2 regions of the Polaribacter sp. 20A6 genome follow, and region 2 is predicted to be linked to the other one. Evidence: riboswitches for the same ligand, from Rfam matches in the RefSeq annotation. Region 2 holds a riboswitch; the other holds the start of a gene.

Region 1 (4,151 bases), on a different contig from region 2:
ATTTTTCTTCGAAACCTTTTGCAATTACCTCGTTATTTACAATGTCGTTTTCGGCTGCAAAGTCTCTCACTTCCTGAGAAATTTTCATAGAACAAAATTTCGGTCCGCACATAGAACAGAAATGAGCAACCTTTGCACCATCGGCAGGCAAGGTTTCATCATGATATTCTAGTGCACGCTCAGGATCTAATCCTAAATTAAATTGATCATTCCAACGGAACTCAAAACGCGCCATACTCAACGCATTATCTCGGTGCTGAGAACCTGGATGCCCTTTTGCTAAATCGGCAGCATGGGCAGCCAATTTATAAGTTACTACACCAACACGAACGTCTTCTTTATTAGGCAAACCTAAGTGCTCTTTTGGCGTTACGTAACATAACATGGCGCAACCAAACCAACCAATCATAGCGGCTCCAATTCCGGATGTAATATGATCGTAACCTGGTGCAATATCTGTAGTTAAAGGCCCTAAAGTATAAAAAGGAGCCTCGTCGCAAACATCAATTTGCTTCTCCATATTTTCTTTAATCATGTGCATTGGCACGTGACCTGGTCCTTCTATAAAACACTGAACTTCGTGCTTACGAGCAATCTGAGTTAATTCGCCCAAAGTTTCTAACTCAGCAAACTGAGCTTCGTCATTGGCATCTGCCACAGAACCCGGACGTAAACCGTCTCCTAAAGAAAAAGCAACATCGTATTGTTTTAAAATCTCACAAATATCTTCGAAATGTGTGTACAAAAAGCTCTCTTTATGATGCGCTAAACACCATTTTGCCATAATTGAACCACCACGAGACACAATACCAGTAACACGTTTTGCAGTCATTGGCACATAACGTAACAAAACACCTGCGTGAATGGTAAAATAATCTACACCTTGCTCTGCTTGTTCTATTAAAGTATCTTTAAAAATCTCCCACGTTAAATCTTCTGCAACTCCGTTTACTTTTTCTAAAGCTTGGTAAATTGGCACCGTACCAATTGGCACAGGAGAATTACGAACAATCCATTCTCTGGTTTCGTGAATATTTTCTCCGGTAGATAAATCCATAATATTATCTGCTCCCCAGCGACACGCCCAAACTGCTTTTTCTACCTCTTCTTCTATCGAAGATGTTACAGCAGAATTACCAATGTTTGCGTTAATTTTTACTAAGAAGTTCCTCCCTAAAATCATAGGTTCTGCTTCTGGATGATTGATATTTGATGGAATTACAGCACGTCCTCTTGCTACTTCGCTACGTACAAATTCTGGTGTAATTTTATCTGGAATAGAAGCGCCAAAGTGCTCGCCTTTGTGCTGCTTTCTAATCTCTGTCATTTCATCGATTCGTTGGTTTTCTCGAATTGCGATGTATTCCATTTCTGGCGTAATCATACCTTGTTTTGCGTAATGCAATTGGGTTACGTTTTGTCCTTTTTTTGCTCTTAAAGGCTTTTTTAACAAGGCAAAACGCATATGGTCTAAACTTTTATCGTTTAAACGCTCGTTGCAATAATCCGAAGAAAAACTGTCTAATTGCTCTACGTTCCTTCTATCTAAAACCCATTGTTCACGAATTCTATCTATCCCAGCATGAATATTAATTTCTTTGTTTGGATCTGTATATGGCCCAGAAGTATCATAGACAGTTACAGGTTCGTTTGGCGTTTTCTTTTTCGTCATAGAATCTGTCGTATCACTCAATGCAATCTCTCGCATAGCAACTTTTATCTGTGGATGGATTTTACCTGCTACGTATACTTTTGTAGAATTAGGAAACGGATGTCTTGTAATTCCGTCTTGTTTTGGTGCGGTGTCTTTGCTCTTCATAAATTTTAGTTAGATCAATTAAATAGTTTGTTTTTTAATAGTCTAATTACTAACCTCCTTGGGTGGATTTAATAATTAAAACTTCATCACTATTTTGAAGTAACCGCAAAGACCAATCGCTTTTTTTAACGACGCTGCCATTTATAGCAACAGCAATTCCGTTCGTTTTTATTTCTAAAAGACGAATTAATTCTGTAACCGCTAAATTTTCTGAAAATTGATGATTTTCTTGGTTTACTTTTATAGTAATCATATTTTATAAATATTTACTGTAAACCAAAGAGAGCTAGTTATGGATAACTAAATCTAAGCAACTTTTTCCTACGTTGGTATTAACCAAATCAGGTTCTAAGGATTTTTCTCAAACTAATTTAATAGCTACTCCTAAAGTTTACTCTACAAATGTATTGTATTATTTCTTGATAATTAAATTTTAAGTCCTTTTAATTACAATTATCAAATAATCAACTAGATAACAACAGGTTAGGAAGATTCTGTTTTATCATTAGGCAAATCATCTTTAAATGCAGATGGTAAAATATCTGGAATTAATTTGATTAAAAGTGGTAATAACAAAGCACCTCCAGGAAGTAAAAACACAGCCAAAGCAGGTATTGCCTTACAAATATCTAATAACTGAATTTTAATTTTTTCCTTTTCTACAGGTGTTAAATTAGAATGTGTAGCTTTTTTAATTAAGAAAACAGCTTCTTTACTTTGCCTTAATTCTTGAGCAAGCCTTAACTTATTTCTATAAATTAATAATTTTATTTCTTCAATGCTGGTCATTATAATTTTCTTCTCTTTCTTTCTGTTTTTAACAGATTTAACTCTCTGCTTGTTTGTCCGGCTACAGAAGTGTTTTCTTCTGCTCTTCTTATCAAGTAAGGCATAACGTCTCTAACAGGTCCAAAAGGCAAGTATTTTGCCACATTATAACCTTGGTTGGCTAAATTATAGCTAATATGATCACTCATGCCAAATAGTTGCCCAAACCATAAGCGGTTATCATTTTCTTTAATGTTATGTTTTTTTGCTAAATCCATTAATAAATAAGAGCTATCTTCATTATGAGTCCCTGCAAATAAAGCCATTTTAGGCTGTTCCACCATGTAATTAATAGCAGTATCATAATTGATATCTGTAGCTTGTTTGTCTGCACATATTGGAGAAGCATAGCCTTTTTCTTCGGCTCTTTCACGTTCTTTTTCCATATAAGCACCACGAACAACTTTCATCCCAATATAAAAACCTTTTTCTTTTGCTTTTGCGTGCAATGTTTTTAGATAGTCCATTCTGTCGTGTTTATACATCTGTAATGTATTAAATACAATGGCTTTTTCTTTATTATAGATTTCCATTAAATCTTCTATTAATTCATCTGCAGCTTTTTGCATCCAGCTTTCTTCTGCATCTATTAATAAGGGAACGTCTTTCTGAATGGCAACTTTACAAACTTTATGAAAACGAGCTTCTACTCTATTCCATTCTTCTTCTTCTTTTTTAGTTAAGGTTTTTTCTTCGGATATTTTTTGATACAATTCAAAACGACCAAAACCCGATGGTTTAAAAACCGCATACGGAATGGACTGTTTTTCTTCACAGAAATTAATGATTTTTAATATTTTCTCTAAAGCGCCATCAAAACTAACTTCTTGGTCTTGCCCTTCAACAGAATAATCTAACACACTATGCACATTTCCGTTATTATACATATTGTCTATAATCGGCATGCAATCTTCTTCCGTTACGCCTCCACAAAAATGATCGAAAACAGTAGAACGTATTAAGCCTTCTACAGGTAAATGTACCTTTAATGCAAAATTTGTTACAGCACTACCAATTCTAACCATCGGCTCGTTCTGTATCATTCTAAACAAAAAATAAGCTCTTTCTAATTGAGAATCTGTTTTTAAAGAAAAGGCAATTTCAGTATTGTCAAAAATATTCATACTATATCGATTTAGTAAAACAAATATAGTATTTGAATGGCAATAATTGAATAATTTATTTTTAATTTGCACACTTAATAATTTACCTATGAAATCTATTAAAGCAGTAACATATCCTGTTCATTTTCAATACAAAGCCTACAAAGAGCTTTCTAATTTAATTACAACGAATAATTATTCTACGCTCTTTATTTTGGTTGATGAGAATACAATGGAACATTGTTATCCTAAATTTATACCTAATTTAGAAACAGACAAACGTATTGAAGTAATAGAAATTGAGTCTGGAGAAATCAATAAAAACCTAGAAACTTGTGTTGGGGTTTGGAATGTTATTACAGAGCTAGGTGGAGATAGAAAAAGTTTAATTATTACTTTAG
Region 2 (4,151 bases):
TTAATTTTAAATAAATAAATTGCAATCATCACACGTTTTCATTTCTCCGTAATACGTTTCTCTGTATTCATGGATTGTTTTAATAGGTATACCTAAAAAAAACTTTTGAATATAGGTAACTCTAGAATTTAAAGTTCCCATTGCAGAGGAGTAATATTTTTGATATTTGGTTTTTCTTTGTATTTTAATTATTTTCATATGTACAGTTTTAAATAAGTGTAAAAACACTTAATATGAAGTTGAAGATTATTACGGGTATAATTTTCTTAAAAAAAAATTATGAAATAGAAAAACTAGAAAGCAGGCGTGATTGATTTATTAGAATGATCTTTAAAAAGACAAAAATCAAAACTATAAATGCTTGTGTTATTTTTTATATAAATAAGAATGTTTTTCATGAATTTTCAATATACGAAAAAACGAGCGATTTTCAATAGAAAATGCTCGTTTTGTTTTGTTTTTGTTCATTTTTAATCAAAAATGATTAAAAAACGGTAATTTTATTAAAACTTTAAAGTAACGCCAACTAAGAAATTTCTAGTAGCTTGTGGGTAATAACCAGCTCCGTCACCAGTAACTGTATTTCCATTATCAGTATAATCATACGTGTAATAATAACCTCTGTCTACATATTCTGTGTTAAAGATGTTATTTACTAATGCAGAAAATACAATAGACTTAAAAACTTTGTTTGTGTTTATTTGATAAACAATATTTAAATCAGAAGTAAAATAACTATCTAAAACATCGTTATCAGAAATTTGGCTACCAAAGTTGCTCATTACTTGTTTACCAACATATTTAGATAAAAAAGATACCTGTATATTATCCGTAGGACTAAAAACGTACATGTTTCCAATAACTACATTTGGAGAAAATGATAAATCTGTGTTTCCTAAATCTTGTAAATCTCCATCTATATTTGCAACAAATCCTTTATTTTTATTGGTGCTAAAAGCCATATTTGGTTTTATAGAAAACTCATCACTTAAAGTAATATCTGCATCAATTTCTAAACCTAAACGATAACTATTACCAGAGGTTGCTCTTATTGGCGCTCCAACATCATCTAAAGCACCAGTTAAAACCAACTGATTCTTATAATCCATATAATAGATGTTGGTGTTTAATTTAATGATTTCCTTTTTTAAACGATAACCAAATTCTAAATCATTTAAAGTTTCGTGTGTGGTAACTCCACCTTCAAAATCGTTTCTATTCGGTTCTCTATTAGCAACAGCAAAAGAAGTATATAAACTATTATCGTTGTTAATTTTATAGGTTAAACCAATCTTTGGGTTAAAGAAGTTAAAATCTGCATCTACATCAATAGGCACAATATCGTTTGTAATTCCTTTGGTTTTATAATTAACAAAACGACCTTGTAAATCTGCATAACCAGACAGTTTCTCACTAATATCAAAAGTTGCTTTTGCAAATATTGAAAAATCTGTTTTTTTAGCATCAGAAAAATAATAACGATCTCTAATATTTACGTTTGGTGCTAAATCTTCTCCCCAAATTACTTCACCAAAATGATCTCCAGAATAATTAGAATAAGAAATTCCAGAAATTAAATTCAGTTTATCTGTTTTGTAATTTGTATTAAAGTTTACTACATAAAAATCATTTTTTAACCAACGTCTTACAATAACATCCGTTCCATCAACAATTAAATTACCATAATCTTCAGCATCTTTTTCTTCCTTATATTGCTCAAAAAAACCAGCACCTTTTGTGTAGTTTAACCCTAAAGTTGTAGACCAATTTTTATTTAATTTCTCGTTCCAATGCAACTGATAATGGTTTTGGTCATAATCATCTACCTCATTTTCGTACGTATAAGGGTTCTGTCTTCTATCTTCTTTTAGTTGATCTGCTGTTAAACCTTCCCAAGCTTGGTACGTAACTTCTTTTCCTCCAAAAGCAATCGCTTTTATCAATGTATTTTCATCCGTATAACTACCTTGTAAATAGTACGATTTTAAATCGGCAGAAGCACGGTCTACATAACCATCAGATTTAATGTTAGACAAGCGTCCGGCAATTTCTATATGGTCATTTAACATACCGCTACTAAACTTTACCGTATGTTTTCTGGTTCCGTAAGAACCAAAAGAGTTCGATATTTCTGCAGAAGCTTCATCAGAAACCGCATCCGTTAAAATATTTAAACTCGCACCAAAAGCACCAGAACCATTTGTAGACGTACCTACACCACGTTGCAGTTGTAAGTTTTCTGTAGAAGAAGCAAAATCACTTAAATTTACCCAAAAAGAACCATGACTCTCAGCATCGTTATAAGGTATTCCGTTTACGGTAACATTAATTCTTTCTCCGTTAGAACCACGCACGCTCATGTAGGTATAACCAACTCCAGCACCAGCATCTGACGATGAAACCACAGAAGGCATATAATTTAATAGAATAGGAATATCTTGACCCAAATTACGTTTTGCAATTTCCTTTTTAGAAAGGTTAGAAAACGTAACAGGCACATCTGCATTTACTCTTACTGCAGAAACCAAAACCTCTTCTAAAACGGTAGAATTTGGCATTAAAGAAAACTCAATTTTATCATCTTTGGTTAAAGAAATTTCTTTAGAAACCGTGTTGTAACCAACAAACGAAACCATAATTGTGTAGGTTCCTTTTACAAGATTTACGTTAAACTTTCCATTAAAATCTGTAGCAGTTCCTTTATTGTTTTCTTTTACCAAAATAGTTGCTCCTGGTAAAGAATCGTTGTTTTCATCTACCACTTTTCCGTTAAGTGTAAATGTTTGGGCGTTTGCAAGTAAGCTTACAAACAAGAATAAAAAAAAGGTAATTTTTTTCATTTTAAAAATTTTAAAACGAATAAAAAGAGGTAATTATTCTTGTATTTATTATTGAATAATTAATAGTCTTGCAGAAAAAAATAAACGAAACAATCCTTTTAAGATTACTCCATTTTTCTCCGAATCGACTTTTATAAGTCCCTAAACAGCATTACCTGTTCTAGGTTCATTGGGTATGATCTCAGCTTTTTAAAGCACCCCTTTATGAGAACGTTGCAAAATTACCTCAGTTTTTTGACATAAAGAATAACAAAAGCATTTTTTTTTGAAGCTATTTCCTGCTTTTCGCTGTATCTTTTTTTGTGAAAAACAAAAAAAGGATGTCGCTGCAATCAGGGCTAAGTCTATTTGCCAAGTTTTAGTATTTTCTAAATACAATTACATTTCCTAAAATAAAATTTAAAATAAAAAATGTTTTACCTAAAAATGAGTAGCTTATAGATTAAATATTATTTTAGCTTTTGTAATTTGAACTATTATATTACGACTGCTAAAATTTAAAATAAACTTTTGATCAATTTAAAACATTCTAAAACTGCTATTCTTATCTTTTCGCTTTCGCAAGAAGCCGAAAATTTACGTAAGCCTTTCCTTCAAAAAAAGGATACGGCTAGCAAATTGAATGCTTTAATTAAAGAAAAAGTTAGTTCTTTAGGCGTAGACTATTTTCATTATACAGAGAAAGATCAAAAAGGAAATAATTTTGGCGAACGTTATGTAAATACCGTTTCAGACATTTTTAAAAAAGGGTATAATAATGTTATAACGGTTGGTAACGATACTTTAGGTTTAGAAAAAAAGCATCTTCGTGCTGCCATAGAATCCGTAGAAAACAATCAAATTCCTGTTGGTCCATCTTACGATGGTGGTTTTTATCTTTTAGGTTTACGTAAAGATCAATTTAAAGCCTCAGAATTTCTTTCACTTCCTTGGGAATCATCAACATTATATAAAGAATTAAAAACACTTTTATCAGAAAAAGAAATAGCAACTGCTACACTTCCTTATTTATACGATTTAGATGAAGAATTAGATATTTCTAAAAACATTGCGTCACTTTCTTTTCTAAAAGTAAAAGCACTTAAATTATTACAAAACCTACAAGTAGTAATTTTAAAAGTAAGCAAATACATTCTTCAAAAATTTAAAGAAGCTTCTTTAAACCACCTATACAATAAAGGACCTCCATTGGTTTGTAATTAATTATAAGTACAATTTCCTGTAAAAACAGGACTTATTCTTTTACATACATTTTAACTCAAACTAATGAAGAATTTATTTTTCGGGTTACTTGCGCTATTTACTATTAGC

What was found. Region 2 has a riboswitch for thiamine pyrophosphate ahead of GQS57_RS16270 (TonB-dependent receptor). Riboswitches for the same ligand answer to the same signal wherever they lie in the genome.
Region 1: linked by a shared signal. The riboswitch ahead of thiS (sulfur carrier protein ThiS) and the one ahead of GQS57_RS16270 (TonB-dependent receptor) in region 2 are both predicted to bind thiamine pyrophosphate.

The regions. Positions count from the first base shown of each region.
Region 1 covers NZ_WTPZ01000005.1:151,660-155,810, forward strand. Annotated here, with positions in the region: gene thiC (phosphomethylpyrimidine synthase ThiC) at 1-1,819, opposite strand, end outside; gene thiS (sulfur carrier protein ThiS) at 1,869-2,072, opposite strand; TPP riboswitch at 2,121-2,215, opposite strand; gene GQS57_RS13130 (LETM1 domain-containing protein) at 2,303-2,608, opposite strand; gene GQS57_RS13135 (proline dehydrogenase family protein) at 2,608-3,771, opposite strand; gene aroB (3-dehydroquinate synthase) at 3,860-4,151, shown strand, end outside.
Region 2 covers NZ_WTPZ01000008.1:87,464-91,614, reverse strand. Annotated here, with positions in the region: gene GQS57_RS16275 (hypothetical protein) at 7-198, opposite strand; gene GQS57_RS16270 (TonB-dependent receptor) at 504-2,840, opposite strand; TPP riboswitch at 2,961-3,052, opposite strand; gene GQS57_RS16265 (DUF2064 domain-containing protein) at 3,351-4,043, shown strand; gene GQS57_RS16260 (SusC/RagA family TonB-linked outer membrane protein) at 4,107-4,151, shown strand, end outside.